DNA from 2 places in the Kitasatospora sp. NPDC059973 genome. Region 2 is predicted to be linked to the other one. Evidence: riboswitches for the same ligand, from Rfam matches in the RefSeq annotation. Region 2 holds a riboswitch; the other holds the start of a gene.
The links. A riboswitch is a leader RNA that binds a small molecule or an ion and turns the genes downstream of it on or off. The one in region 2 is predicted to bind cyclic di-AMP.

Region 1 (7,039 bases), on a different contig from region 2:
GGCGATCAGCGCGACCATTCCGGTGCCCATGCCGGCATTGCGGTGGGGATAGTCGACGCTGGTGCGCTCCGGACTGAGCAGGTACGGGCGGCGCAGTCGCAGGGCCATCGCGGCGGGCAGCTCGCTCGCCGGATCGATGACGCCGTAGCGCTCGTGGACCCAGTCGGGCAGGCCGTGCGAGGCGGTGAGCCGGAGCATCCCGGCGCTGTCCAGCAGGTAGAGCGCGGAGCCCTCACCGGTGATCCAGCCCGGGCCCTCGGCGAGCACGGTCCCGAGGAGTTCGGCGGCGGTGGTGCAGCCGAGCAGTAACCGGACACAGCGCATCGCGCTGCGCGCGGTGGGGCTGCTGCGCGGGGCCCGGCTCTCGTCCTCGGAGGGGGGAAGCCACGGTGAGGTCAGGTCCATGGGATTTCCCGGCCTTTCCGTCGCCTTGTCGGGCACCCAATTCTTCATACCTCATTTCCGATGCCGGTGAAGGGTGACCCGGACGGCGCACCGGTGCCGGGGTGCGGACGCCGGTCGTGCCCTGCCCGGCCGCTCCGACCGGGTGGTCCGCCGTGGTCCGGCCGGCCCGCCGCGCGGGGTGCGCCGGGTGCGGCGCCCGGCCGGGCGAACTCACGGAGCCCCGGCGCGCGGTGGGGGCGGGGTTCAGGCCCCGGGCCAGTTCCGGAGGCCGCCGGTGAGGAGGGTGATCAGGCGGTCCTGGGTGTCGGAGAGGTTCTCGGCGAGCTGGAACCCGCCGCCGATCGACAGCGAGGCGAAGCCGTGGGCGACCGAGCGGACGGTCCGGGCGGCGTGGACGGCCTCGGAGCCCTCCAGTCCGTAGCCGCGGAGCACCGCGAGGATCACCCCGACCAGCCGGCCGCCCGCCCTGGCCAGGTCGTCGTCCGGCTGCGGGGCCTGCGGCAGCGCGGCGTACCGGTGCGGGTACTCGGTGGCGTAGCCGTGGTAGGCCCGCAGGACGGCGGCGACGGCGTCGTCCCCGCCGCGGCCGACGGCGGCCTCGGCGAGCCGGTCGGCGAGTTCCTCGGTGACCCGGACGGCGATCAGCCGGCGCAGCTCGGCGAGTCCGCCGGTGACGTGCTTGTACAGCGAGGGGGTGGCCACCTGGGCCCGTCCGGCGACGGCGGCCAGGGTGAGGGCCTCGGCGCCCTGTTCGTCGATGAGGGCGAGGGCGTGGTCGACGACCTGCTCGGGGGTCAGTCCGACTCGGGGCATGGTGCGGTCTCCGTGGGCGAGGTAGCGGGCGGGCTCGGGCCGGCTCGGCGAGGAAGGGGCGGGCTCAGGCCAGCTCGGCGAGGAAGGGCAGCAGGGCGTCGGCGGTGGCCTGCGGCCGGTCGGCCATCGGGTAGTGGCCGGAGCCCTCGATCATCACCTTGCGGCCGTTCAGCGCGGCGGCCTGCCGGTCGGCGACCAGCTCGGGGTTCGGGAAGTCGGGGTCCTTGGTGCCCATCAGGACCAGCGCCGGGCAGCTCACGGCGGCGGTCCAGCCGTTCGGCGCGGAGTCCCCGCGCACGTAGCCCCGGGTGGCCTGCTTGCGGCCCGGCATGCGCATCGCGGCGACCAGTCCGTCCACGTAGGCGTCGAAGTCGGCCGGCTTGGGACCGGGGTACGCCATCTTGCGGTGGTAGAGGCCCCAGAACGCGGGCGAGTGCACCAGCAGGACGCCCATCACGCCGAACATCGCGCGCTGCAGCGCGTTCGGCGGCGGGTTCTCGACGAAGGCGTCCACCAGGACGATCCCGGCCACCCGCTCCGGCGCGTCCCCGGCCACCTTGACCACCGTCGCACCGGCGTAGGAGTTGCCGACCAGCGTGGCGCGGTCGATGCCGAGGTGGTCCAGCAGGGCGAGGACGTCGGTGGCGATCGCGGCCGGCGTGTAGTCGTCCCAGGCGATCGAGGACTCGCCGAACCCGCGCAGGTCCAGGGTGATCACCCGGTGGCCCGCGGCCACCAGCAGCGGGCGCAGGTGCCGGTACGCGGCACGGCTGTCGAGCATCCCGGGGAGCAGGACGAGGGGGGCGCCGTCGCCCTGCTCGGTGTCGTCGAAGGCCAGCCGGCCGCCGGGGAGGTCGAGGTACTGGGTGCTGGGGGTGAAGGTGCCGGGCATGGGGGCCTCCTCGGTCCGCGGGGACGGGCTGTCGGCGTTGCGCCGATAGCCATAAAGCTAAGGCTAATAGCCTTAGCCGTCAAGCCCTCGACCGGCCGGACCCCGGGGTGGCCCCGGTGCCGCGGCTCAGACCCCCTCCACCTTGAACGGGTCGTGCTCGGCGAGCAGCTTCTCCAGTCGCGCCTGGTCCACCCGGGTGACGATCTCGTTGGTCTCCTGCCGGTCCCGGATCACCTTGGCCAGGGTGAAGGCGGAGGTGACGGTGTAGAGCAGGCCGACCGCGAGGAAGGCGCGGGTCCAGCCGCCGACCGGCAGATAGGCGATGCCGACGGCGAGGGCGCCGCCGGAGAGGGCGAAGGAGAGGACGGCCTGGAGGTGGTACGCGGCCGTGGTGCGTGACTGCATCGGTGCGTTCATGGCGCCAGGATGGCCGCGCCGGGAGCGCCGCACATGAGTAGGAGTACTCAAGTGGGGGGCCGTTCGTTGACGTCCCCTCACGTTCGGTAGTGTCAGGTGCCGCCGATCCGCCCAAATCGCCCATCAGGTCACGTACCGTCCGGGTAGTATCCGGCTGTCCCGAACGGACGGCTTGGAATCAGAGGCTCCTAGGATTAACGTTTGATAACGCAGCGCGGTTCGTAACGCCGTACCCAGACGGCACCGTGCGCCGTCGCCTAATCCCGCCGGCCGGCCTCCGGGCAGGCCAGGGAGCCGGGGAACCATGTTCCTTGGGGTGAATCGGCCGGGCCCAGGCCCAGCCGTAGGAGACCTTCCTGCTCCGAACCCGTCAGCTAACCCGGTAGGCGCGAAGGAAGGAAAGGAGCGCGCCTCCGTGGCGTCGTCGCACTCTCCGGCACACCTGCCCGGCTCCCCCGCCGGCACCCAGCTGCTCGACCACCCCTGGCCGCCCGCCCACCCGGGCGAGTTCGGCGGGTCCGGCGTCGAGACCGGGCCGCAGGCCCCCGACAGCAACCGGCACCGGATGCCCCGTCAGACCCGCGGCACCGCCCCGCTGCTCGGCGTCACCGCCGTGGCCGCCACCCTCGGTGCGACCGGCTTCGCCTCCGCCACCCCGGCCGCCGCCCCCGCCGTCGAGGTCCCGGACGAGACCCCGGTCGCGCTCGCCGCGGACCCGGGCCTCGCGCTCGCCGCCCGGATCCAGCAGCAGGCGGACAGCCAGCGCACCGCCGCCGAGGAGGGCGCCCGCCTGCAGGCCGCCAAGGAGGCCGAGGTCAAGCGCGCGGCCCAGCAGCAGGAGGCCAAGCGGGCCGCCGAGGAGGCCGAGAAGGCCAAGCTCGCCGCCATCGAGCTGCCGGTGCGCGACTACCACCTCTCGGCCCACTACGGCCAGAGCGCCTCCTACTGGGCCCACCTGCACACCGGCCTGGACTTCGCCGCCGACACCGGCACCCCGGTCTACGCGGTCGGCCAGGGCACCATCACCTCGGCCGGCTGGGCCGGGTCGTACGGCTACCGGATCGTCGAGACGCTGCCCGACGGCACCGAGATCTGGTACTGCCACCTCTCCTCGATCATCAAGGGCTCCGGCAAGGTCGTCCCCGGGCAGCAGCTCGGCAAGGTGGGGGCCACCGGCAACGTCACCGGCCCGCACCTGCACCTGGAGGTCCGCCCCGGCGGCGGTGCCCCGGTCGACCCGGAGAGCTGGTTCGAGCAGCGCGGCGTGACCCCCTGACCGGCGTCGCCTCCTGACAGCCCGCCGCGGTGCCCCGGTCGTCGTCACGACGGCCGGGGCACCGTCGCGTCTCAGGCCCCGGCGGCCGCGCCGGTCCCGCCCGGCCGGTCGGCGGACCCGTGCCCGTGCCCGGGCGCGTAGCCGTACTCGTCCCCGTAGTCGTCCCCGTACTCGTCCCCGGGCTCGTCGTCCCCGTACTCCCCGGCGTCCTCCGCCTCGCCGGGTGCCCCGGGCAGCTGCGCCAGGTACGCGTCGATCTCCTCCTGGCCCGGCTCCGGGGCCAGCTCCGGGAACTCCTCCACCAGCAGCCGCGGCAGCCCCGGCACCGTCCACTCGCCGAAGAGGTCCAGCGCGGCCTCGACGGCGGCCTCCTCGAACGCCCCGAAGTCCCCGGCCAGCTCCTCGGGCATCGGCCGGCCCTGCGCGGTGAGCTCCTCCAGGTTGCGGTAGCTGCGCCGCATCAGCCCCTGCTCCAGCAGCCGCCGGGCACCGTCGGTGGCCATCCCGACGCTGAGCGGCCGGGCGCCGTCCCAGCCCCCGTCGTCCACCGGGTCCAGCGCGCCCGTCGCCTCCAGCCGCTCGTAGGCGGCCGCCCGGTCTTCCGGCGCCAGCTCCCGGAACGCCTCCAGCCAGGCCCGGACCGCCGCCCCGTCGGCCGGGTCCACCCCGTCCGCCCGCAGCAGCAGCGTGTACAGCCGGGGCCAGGTCACCAGGTCGGCGCGGCGCAGCAGCCCGGCGGCCACCTCGCCCTGCCACTCGGCCTCCGCGTGCAGCCGCTCCTGCCGCTTGGCGTTCAGCCGCTTCGCCGCCCGCTGGTGGTCGATCAGCAGCCGCACCGCGGCGCCGTACGCCAGCGGGTCCTGCTCCGGCTCGGGCTGGACGTACAGGTAGAGCCGCTCGTACAGCAGTTGTTCCACGGCGTCCGAGGTCAGCTCCGGCCAGCCGTCACGCATCCTGCCCTCACCCAGCTCCAGCAGCGCCAGCACCGCCCGCACCGGCGCCTCGGCCACCGGCGGGTGGCCGTGCGCCTGCGCCCAGGCGAGCAGTTCGGCGGCTTTGGTGCGCGGGGCGAGCCGCAGGTCTTCTTCTTCCATGTCACGTAAGGTAACCGGAAAGCCCGGGTAGGGTCGGCAGGCATGGTCCCCGTCCGACTCACCGGCCCCCGCCTGGCCATCCGCGAGTTCCACCACAGCGCCGCCGACGTCGACGCCCTGTACGCGGTGTTCGGCGACCGGGAGGCCACCCGCTACCTCCCGTTCGAGCCGCGTGACCGCGAGGACTGCGCCGACCAGATCGAGCAGTACCTGGAGGAGGCGCAGCAGGACGAGCGGACGGTCTACCGGCTGGCCGTCACCCGCCGCGCCGACGCGGACGCCCCGTCCCGCGCCGTCCCGATCGGCAACGCCGCCCTCACGCTCGGCGGCCACCGCAGCGCCGACCTCGGCTACGCGCTGCGCCCCGACACCTGGGGCAACGGCTACGCGGGCGAGATCACCGGGCTGCTCTGCGACTTCGCCTTCGGCCCGCTCGGGCTGCACCGGCTGGTCGCCCGGGTGGACGTGGAGAACACGGCCTCGGTCCGGGTGCTCATCCGGGCCGGCTTCCGCCTGGAGGGCCGGATCCGGCACGACGCGCACCTGCGCGGCGGCTGGCGCGACTCCTTCCAGTACTCGCTGCTCGCCCACGAGTGGCCCCGGGTGGGGGGTTAACCCCCGGCCCGCTTCGCGGGGGAGCCGGATGTCCGCCCGGCCCGGCCTTTGACAGGGTTGTGACGTCAGCCCGGCACGCCACCGAGAAGGACCCGAGGGCCATGAGCAGCAGCCTCAGCACGCAGCGCAGCGAGTACGACCGCGACGACGCGGTACGGCGCACCGAGGAGCCGCCGTACGCCTGGCGGGCGCCGTTCTCGTCCTACTACTACCGGGAGCTCGGCTTCACCCTCACCGCGGTGCCGGTGGCCCTCGCCGGGTTCGCCTTCGCCGTCACGCTGTTCGCCTTCGGTGTCGGCACTCTCGTCACCGTGCTCGGCATGCCGGTGCTGGCCGCTCTGACCGCCGGGGCCCGGGGTTTCGGCCGGCTGGAGCGGGCCCGGGTCCGCGGCATGCTGGCGCTGGACGTGCCCGGCCCGAAGCCGGTCCGGGCGCGCCGGCCGGGCAGCTGGGGTGCGATCACCGCGCGGCTGGTGGACGCGGCGGGCTGGAAGGCCGTGCTCTACCAGGTGGTGATGCTCCCGTGGGCGCTCTTCAGCTTCGTGATGTCGCTGACGTTCCTGCTGGTCGGCTGGACGCTGGCGCTCTACCCGCTCTACCACTGGGTCTACCCGAAGTACGTCGGCTGGCGGGGCTTCCGGGTGTTCGACTACTACGACGGCAACGGCGTCGAGCACGTCTACTACGTCGAGGGGCCGCTGCAGATCGCCGGGCTCTCGCTGCTGGGCTTCGTGTTCGTCTTCCTGACCCCGCAGCTGGTGCGCGGCCTGACCAACGTCAACCGGCTCGCCGCCCGGGCTCTGCTCGGCCGCTGACCGGTCCACCCGCCGCCCCACCGCCCGGCCCCACCAGCCCCACCGGCCCCGCCCCGCCCCGGACGCTCCGGGGTGCGGGCGGGGCCGGCCCGTGGTCCGATGACCGCATGGCCGCCCCGACCGACCTCGCCGCCGACGTCCCGGTCACCTCCCGCCCGCTGGACGAGTACTGCGCGCTGTTCGACCTGACCCGGGCCGGGCTCGCGGCCCTCCCCGGGCCGGTCCTCGACTGCCCGGGCGGCGCCGCCGGGCTCGCGGCCGAGGCACGCGAGCTGGGCTGCCGGGTGATCGCCACCGATCCCGCGTACGCCTGGCCGGCCCCCGAGCTCGCGGCCCGCGCGCTGGCCGCCCGCGCCGCCATGGCGGCCGCGATGGCCGCCCGCCCCGAGCTGTACCCGGCGTCCCACCACCGCCCGGCCGACCGCTACCTGCGCAGCTGGGACCGGGCCCGCCGGCTGTTCGCCGCGGACGCCGCCGCCCACCCGCAGCGGTACGTGGCCGCCGCGCTGCCCCGGCTGCCGTTCGCGGACGACACCTTCGCGCTCACCCTCAGCGGGTTCCTGCTGTTCGTCTACCCCGAACTCTTCGGCCCCGAGCAGCAGTTGGCCGCGCTGACCGAGCTGGTCCGGGTGACCGCCCCCGGCGGCGAGGTCCGGGTCCACCCGCTGAACGACGCCGCGGGCCGGCGCTGCCGGCACCTCGACGGGCTGCG
Region 2 (7,039 bases):
GCTGCTGCTGCTGCGCCGACGGCGGCACGAGCGGACCGCGCAGCCCGCGCGGCTGCTCCTGCGGTTGCCGGTACTCCTGGCGTTCCTGGTACTCCTGGCGGCCCTGGTGCTCCGACGGCTCCGGCTGGAGCGGCAGCGCGGCGGTCCGGGTGACATCGGCGGGCCGCTCCGCCGGGCTCTGCGCCGGGTCCCCCGTGCCGGGGCCGGGAAGGATGGCGGTGTCGGCCTCCCACGGGTCCTCGTAGTGCACCTCGAAGGGGCCGAAGTCCAGGACGTCCCCGGCGTGCAGCTCCTCCTGTCCGTGCACCGGGTGGCCGTTGAGCCGGGTGCCGTTGGTGGAGGCCAGGTCCTCGACGGTGGTGTGACCGGCCGACCGCTGCACCACGGCGTGGCGCCGGCTGACGCCGGGCTCGCCCACCCGGATCTGGCAGGTGGCGTCCCGGCCGACGAGCAGCGGCCGGTCGGTCAGTTCGAAGACCTCGCCCCGGAGCCGGCCGGGGGTGTCGACGACGAGACGGGGTAAGGCTTGTTCCCGCGACGGTGAGCTCATGGCACGGCCTCCTGCCGGGCGGGCTGCTGAACCACCGGCGGCGGCGACACGGTGCGGCGTCCGTCCGCCGGCTCGGGTGCCCTCACCTCCAGTAAAGGCCACCTCGGCGCCCCGGGACAGCCCCAGGGCCCCCCGGGTCGGCCCGCCGTCCGATCGGGGGTCACATGTGAGTGCCGCCGTCGATCCGGATCTCGGTGCCGGTGACGAAGGCGCCGTCGTCCGAGGCCAGCATGGCGATCACGCCGGCCACCGTCTCCGGCCCGGCGAAGCCCTGGCCGAGCGCGGGGGAGAGCTTGGCGAGCAGGCTGAAGTCGGCGTCGGCCGGCAGGCCCGGGTTGTTGGTCATGCCGCTGTCGATGCTGCCCGGGGCGACGCAGACCGCGCGCAGTCCCTGCTTGGCGTACTCCGAGGCGATCGCGTGGGTGAACGACTGGATGCCGCCCTTGGTCGCGGCGTACGCGGCCATGTAGGGGTGCGCGAAGGTCGCGGAGGTGGAGCTGAAGTTCACCACCACGCCCCGCCCACCGGCGAGCAGGGCCGGCAGCGCCTCGCGGGTCATCAGGAAGGTGCCGGTCAGGTTGACCGCGATCAGCGTGTTCCAGAACTCCAGGCTGGTCTCGTGGGTGTGCGAGGAGCGCAGGATGCCGGCCGCGTTGACCAGGACGTCGAGCCCGCCGAGTCCGGCCACCGCCTCGGCCACGCCCGCGCGGACGGCGGCCTCGTCCGAGATGTCCACGACCGAGGTCGTCAACCGGTCGGCGGTCCCGTCACCGGTCGCCCGGTCCAGGGTGACCCTCAGGCCGTCCTCGTTGACGTCGACCGCGACGACCCGCCCGCCCTCGGCGAGGATCCGGTGCACGGTGGCCTGGCCGATGCCCGAGCCGCCGCCGGTGATCAGGACGTTCCGTCCGCTGAAGCGCTCCATGGTGGTTCTCCGTTCGTTCGTGGTCTCGCGACCTCGATTGACACGGTACGCCGAAGTGGCACATCGTGCCAATAAGTCGTGACGGGCCAAAGTGGCACGACGTGCCATGCCGGTTCGGCTCGACGGTCATACCGCTGACCGCCCGGTGCGGAACGCCGCCGAGGCGCGCCCGCGCCACCACGGCACGCCGCGCCACCTGGGCGTGTCACGCCACTTTGACGCGACACGCCACCACGGCACGCCGCGCCATCCGTGCGTGTCACGCCGTCCTGGCACAACACGTCACCCCGACACGTCCCGCCACCTGGGCGTGCCGCGCCACTCCGGCGCGACACGCCTTCCTGGCGCAACACGCCATCCCGGCACGTCGCGCCACCGGGTGCGTCGGTCCGCGTACGCTGAGTGCCGTGATCGGACGCCCCACCCTGAACCAGCGCCGCCGTGACACCACCCGGCTGGAGATCGCCCGTACCGCCGCCGCGCTCTTCGCCGAGCGCGGGGCCGAGGCGACCACCGCCGAGGAGATCGCGCTCGCCTCCGGCATCTCGGTGCGCACCTTCTACCGCTACTTCTCCGTGAAGGAGGACGCCGTCGCCCCGCTGCTGGCGGCCGGCGGCCGGCGGTGGGTGCTGCTCTTCGCGGAGAGCTCGGCCGATCTGCCGGTCCGCGAGGCGCTGGAGCGTTCGGCGGTCGAGTCGCTGACGCCCACCGACACCCCGGGCGTGGAGGCCATGCACTGGACCCGCGACCTGCTGCGCGATCCCCGGCTCGACTCGGTCTGGCAGCGGGTGCACGCCGACTCGGAGGAGCGGCTGCGCGCGGTGCTCACCGCCCGCTGCCCCCGGGGCACCGACGAGCTGGAGATCCGGCTCGCGGCCGCCGCCGCGACCACCGCCATCCGGGTGGCCCTGGAGGAGTGGGCCTTCTCCGACGCCCCCGCCGCCGGGCCCGGTTCGCCCCAGGAACTGGGCGCCCGGTGCATGCGCGAACTGACCGCCGGCCTGCGCCTCTGGAGCAGCGTCAGCTGAGGCGACCTCAGCCCGGCCCACCCGCCACAGCGCCCGTCACTCCGCTCGTGCCAGCCCGCTCTCCCGCGGTCCCGGCACCGCCCCGGCCGCCATACCCGCTGGTCGGCGGGTCCACGGGGGCCCGGCGGACCGCTAGGGTTGTTGATCGCGCCTCGGCGGTGGCTTCCGTGGTGGACGGGGGAACCGGGGCGGCCGTTCCGGTTGTCCTGACAGTTGTCCTGACAACGGGGGCGGGGGAGTTCGAGGCGTGGGAGCAAGTAGGACATGGGTCTGACGAGCCACAAGGTGCTGGCGCTGACCGTATTGATCGCCGTCGTGATGATGGCCGGCACGGTCTGGCTGTGGCCGAGACTGTCGAAGACGACCTGGCAGGCGGTGCTCGGCCGGATCGGCGCGCTGCTCGCCACCCAGCTCACCGTGCTCGCCGCGCTGGGCCTGGTGGCCAACAACTACTTCGCCTTCTACAGCAGTTGGGACGATCTGCTCGGCACCGGCGACAACGGCCCGGTCGTCATCCAGAACAAGGCGGACGCCTCCGGGCGCCTCCAGGTGGAGACCATCGGGCACGCGTCGGTCCAGGGCGGCGGGGCGCTCGGTCGCGACCCCAAGCAGTCCGGCGAGATCCGCGAGGTCCGGATCGACGGCGCCGGCACCCGGCTCTCCACCGACGGGTACGTCTACCTGCCGCCGCAGTACTTCCAGCCGGAGTACGCGCAGAAGCAGTTCCCGGCGGTGATCGTGAGCACCGGCTTCCCCGGGATCGCGAAGAACCTGGTGACCCGGCTGAACTACCCGGGCGCGGCGCTCAAGCTGCTCCAGGAGGGTCGGATGCAGCCGACCGTGATGGTGCTGATGCGCCCCTCGCCCGCACTCCCGCAGGACACCGAGTGCGAGGACATCCCGGGCGGCGCGCAGTCGGAGACGTACTTCACCAAGGACGTCCCGGCCGCGATCCAGGCGACCTACCGGGTCTCCTCGGACCCGCAGGCCTGGGGCTTCATGGGCAACTCGACCGGCGGCTACTGCGCCCTCAAGCTCGCCATGCGGCACCCGGAGGTCTTCCCGACCGCCGTCTCGCTCTCCGGCTACTACCAGGCCGCCGACGACCCGACCACCGGCGACCTCTTCCGGGGCAGCCAGCAGCGTCGCAACGAGGCGGACCTGATGTGGCGGCTGAAGAACCTGCCGCAGCCCGAGGTGTCCGTCCTGCTGGCCGGGACCAGGGAGGGCGACGGCGACTACCGCCGGGACACCGAGGCCTTCGTGGCGGCCGCGCACGCGCCCATGAAGGTCTCCTACAGCATGATGAAGACCGGCGGCCACAACTTCGAGACCTGGAGCAGGCTGCTGCCGTCCTCGCTGGAGTGGCTCTCCCAGCACCTCAAGGTGCCGAGCCACACGGTCTGACCACCGCCGGGCCCGCCCGCCCGGCCAGCACGCCCGGATACCAGCGCGCCCGGCGGCCCCGGACCGGTCTCAGGCCACCGGCTCCAGCGTCCCGGTGTGCAGCTCGCCGACCCGGCCGCCCTCGCCCTCGTACGTCCAGAACGCGCGCACCGTCAGCCTGCCGAGGTCCATCACGTGGCTGACGGTGATGCCGCTCTGCTCGGTCCAGCTGACGAAGTACAGCTCCGGCCCGATCTCGGCGATGTGCAGCGCGACGTCCTCCCACTGGCCCGCCGACTCGCCGAGGCCCTCCCAGCGCAGCCGCTTGCCGTCGGGCGAGTAGGCGTTGCGGAAGGCCGCGCCGTTGTCGACCTGGAAGAGGTAGGTACGGCCGGCGAAGGCGGGCAGGGGCGCGGTCATGGCGGAGCGGGTCCTCGTCTCTCGTCTGTGCGGTACGGCTGGACTCCCAACCTATCCGACCGGCCGACCTTCGCGGCGGACATGCGGGCACCCGGCCACGGAGCGGACACCGGGCCGGCGCCGCGCCCACCCCGGCCGGACCTCCGCCACCCGCTCGCCGGCCCGCCGCCGACCCCCTCGGCCGCCCCGGCCGCCGTCCCGCCCCCGCCCCAGGCCCCGCCCCGCCCCGCCTCCAACTGATCAACTTCCCCGGTGACTTGATCCACTCCGGACGGCTCCCACTGTGAGCTGCGCGACAACACCCCCTGTCGGCTTGTCGACATTCGAGCGGCCTGCCTAGCATGCACGAGTCCGTCTTCGCGGACCCCGCCGTCGGGACGCCGAGTCCTGTCCACCCGCCGGTCGGCAGTCGAGCACCGCAGCGGACGGGAGCGGGGGACCCAGGTCAGTGCCCGGCCCACGCGCCCGCGCGTGCGGACCGAGGCTAGGGGTGAAGCCGCTCCCACAGGCGGCCGGGCAACCTCAGCCCGAACCCGACAGCTCACCTCGCAGGCGTCTACAGAGGACACCGCCATGCAGAAGCCTGCCCGGCGCGCGACGCCGCGCCACGCCCGCCCCTCCCACCGAGGCTGCAAGGCCGCCTTCGCCGCCACCGGAGCGCTCGCCATCAGCGGCGCCGGCCTGCTCGGCGTCCCGGCGCTCACCGGCGCCCAGGCGGCCACCGCGCCGACCGTCACCCAGGACCGGCTCGCCCCGGCCACCATGGTCGCGGGCAAGGCCACCACGGCCGCGCTGACCGTCCACTCCTCGTCCTGCTTCACGGCCAGGACCGTCGGGGTCGGCGTCCGCGACGCGGCCGGGCGCAACCTCGACTTCCCCGGCAACGTCTCCAACGCGCAGATCTGCCCCAGCGGCCTGTCGATCACCACCGGTGCCCGCACCCTGCCCGCCGGGACGTACACCCAGTTCGGCTTCTGGCAGGACCTCGGCGGTGCCTGGCACAACCTGCCCTCGCGCCAGCTCGCGGTCTCCGACGCGACCGTCGCGCCCACCCCGAGCCCGACCGCCACCCCCAAGCCCACCCCGACGCCGACGTCGACGCCCACCCCGACGCCCACCGCGACCGCCACCCCGTCGACCCCGGCCACCGGCGCCCCGGTCGCCGGGAAGTCGCTGACCTGGTCGGACGAGTTCAACGGCCCGATCGCCTACGGTTCGCGCTGGACGGGCGACAAGAGCAGCGCCTACCACTACGGCAACCACAACCCGGACGACAACAAGCTCGACTGGTTGAACAAGAACAACGTCTCGGTGGCCGGCGGCGTTGCCACCTTCACCGCCAAGCCGGGCGCCAACACGCTGGAGAACGGCAAGAAGTCCTGGGACACCGGGCTGCTCACCACCGAGTACTCCAGCGAGGGCTTCCAGGTGAAGACCGGCGACTACGCCGAGACCCGGGTCAAGCTCCCCGCCGGTACGGGCGCCTGGCCGGCCCTGTGGACCTGGAAGAACGGCAACGGGGAGATCGACTCCTTCGAGTACCACCCCGACAACCCGAACCTGCTGGAGCTGACCAACCACGTCAACCCGGGCCACCTGTACTACACCGACGCCAAGGCGATCGCGAAGGACGGCTGGGTCACCATCGGCACCCACTACGGCGCCACCTCGGTCGACTGGTACGTCAACGGCACGAAGGTGTTCTCGGACGGCAAGGGCGTCGGCGCCAACTGGTCCGCGTACCTGATCCTCAACCTGTCCCTGAGCGCCGGGCAGTACCACGCCGCGCCGCAGGGTACGGCCCCGATCACCTTCGCCGCGGACTACGTCCGGGTCTACCGCTAGGCCCCGTCCCGCCGGGGGCCCGCCGGGCGTGATCGCCGGGCCGGGCCCGGGGCGGAACGACCCGGGCCGTACCGTGCTGGGCCGTCCTGGCCCAGCACGGTACGGCCCGGGCCGGCCCGGTTCAGCTCCGGGCGGTCTGCACCACCGGGATCTCGAACGGCTGCTTGTTGTTCGCCTCGTTCCGGTCGTCGTCGCTGCGCACCGCGACCCAGCCTCCGGTCAGAGTGCCGGGTGCCGGGAGGTCGGCCGCCAGCCGTACCGGGATCAGCGCCGTGGCGCTCCGGAACTTCGGCAGCCCGGCCGGGAAGACACAGCGCACCCGGTGGCCGTTCTGGAACACGGAGCAGTCTTCCGGGAAGAACGGGCCCTCGGGGGTCACACCCTCCGGCAGGGTGATCACCACGGTGAACGGCGAGGCCGTCCGGTCCGGGCCGAGATTGCCGATGAAGGCGTGCACCGTGGTGGTGCCGCCGGGCGCGGCGGCGTCCGGGTCGATCCGGACCACCTGGAGGTCGGAGTCGGACGGGGCCGGTGCCGCGGCGGGCACCTTGGCCGGCGCCGTGGCCCCGGCGCCGGCCGCCGGGTCCGGCTCGGCCACCGGGCAGGTGGCCCACGCGGGCCCGGCGGCCAGCGCCGTCACCGCGCACCCCACCGTCAGTGCCCTGCCGAGGAAACTGCGAACGGACCTTCTGTGCGACATCGTCGCTCACCCTGCCCTCTGCGTTCCGGCGGCCGGCACCGTCGCGGGCCGCGTCCGCACCAGCGTGACCGACCCGCCCGCCGCCGCCGGGACGCCCCGCCCTCGGGCCGCTCGAACGGGCGAACCCCCGTTGGGGGAGCCGGGTGGTCCGACGACCCGTACGGACGAACTCCGGTGACGGCGGG

Region 1: it holds a riboswitch for cyclic di-AMP, as region 2 does, so the genes downstream of both, ACFWA9_RS19410 (M23 family metallopeptidase) here and ACFWA9_RS08200 (hypothetical protein) in region 2, are expected to answer to the same signal.

The regions. Positions count from the first base shown of each region.
Region 1 covers NZ_JBHWUI010000066.1:10,911-17,949, forward strand. The annotation lists gene ACFWA9_RS19390 (SpoIIE family protein phosphatase) at 1-405, opposite strand, end outside; gene ACFWA9_RS19395 (TetR/AcrR family transcriptional regulator) at 649-1,218, opposite strand; gene ACFWA9_RS19400 (alpha/beta fold hydrolase) at 1,283-2,110, opposite strand; gene ACFWA9_RS19405 (YiaA/YiaB family inner membrane protein) at 2,237-2,527, opposite strand; cyclic di-AMP (ydaO/yuaA leader) riboswitch at 2,772-2,930, shown strand; gene ACFWA9_RS19410 (M23 family metallopeptidase) at 2,943-3,803, shown strand; gene ACFWA9_RS19415 (hypothetical protein) at 3,875-4,897, opposite strand; gene ACFWA9_RS19420 (GNAT family N-acetyltransferase) at 4,940-5,512, shown strand; gene ACFWA9_RS19425 (sensor domain-containing protein) at 5,614-6,327, shown strand; gene ACFWA9_RS19430 (class I SAM-dependent methyltransferase) at 6,435-7,039, shown strand, end outside.
Region 2 covers NZ_JBHWUI010000019.1:27,211-34,249, forward strand. The annotation lists gene ACFWA9_RS08175 (FHA domain-containing protein) at 1-550, opposite strand, end outside; gene ACFWA9_RS08180 (SDR family NAD(P)-dependent oxidoreductase) at 711-1,475, opposite strand; gene ACFWA9_RS08185 (TetR family transcriptional regulator) at 1,883-2,503, shown strand; gene ACFWA9_RS08190 (alpha/beta hydrolase-fold protein) at 2,768-3,910, shown strand; gene ACFWA9_RS08195 (hypothetical protein) at 3,980-4,309, opposite strand; cyclic di-AMP (ydaO/yuaA leader) riboswitch at 4,755-4,878, shown strand; gene ACFWA9_RS08200 (hypothetical protein) at 4,883-6,154, shown strand; gene ACFWA9_RS08205 (hypothetical protein) at 6,276-6,854, opposite strand.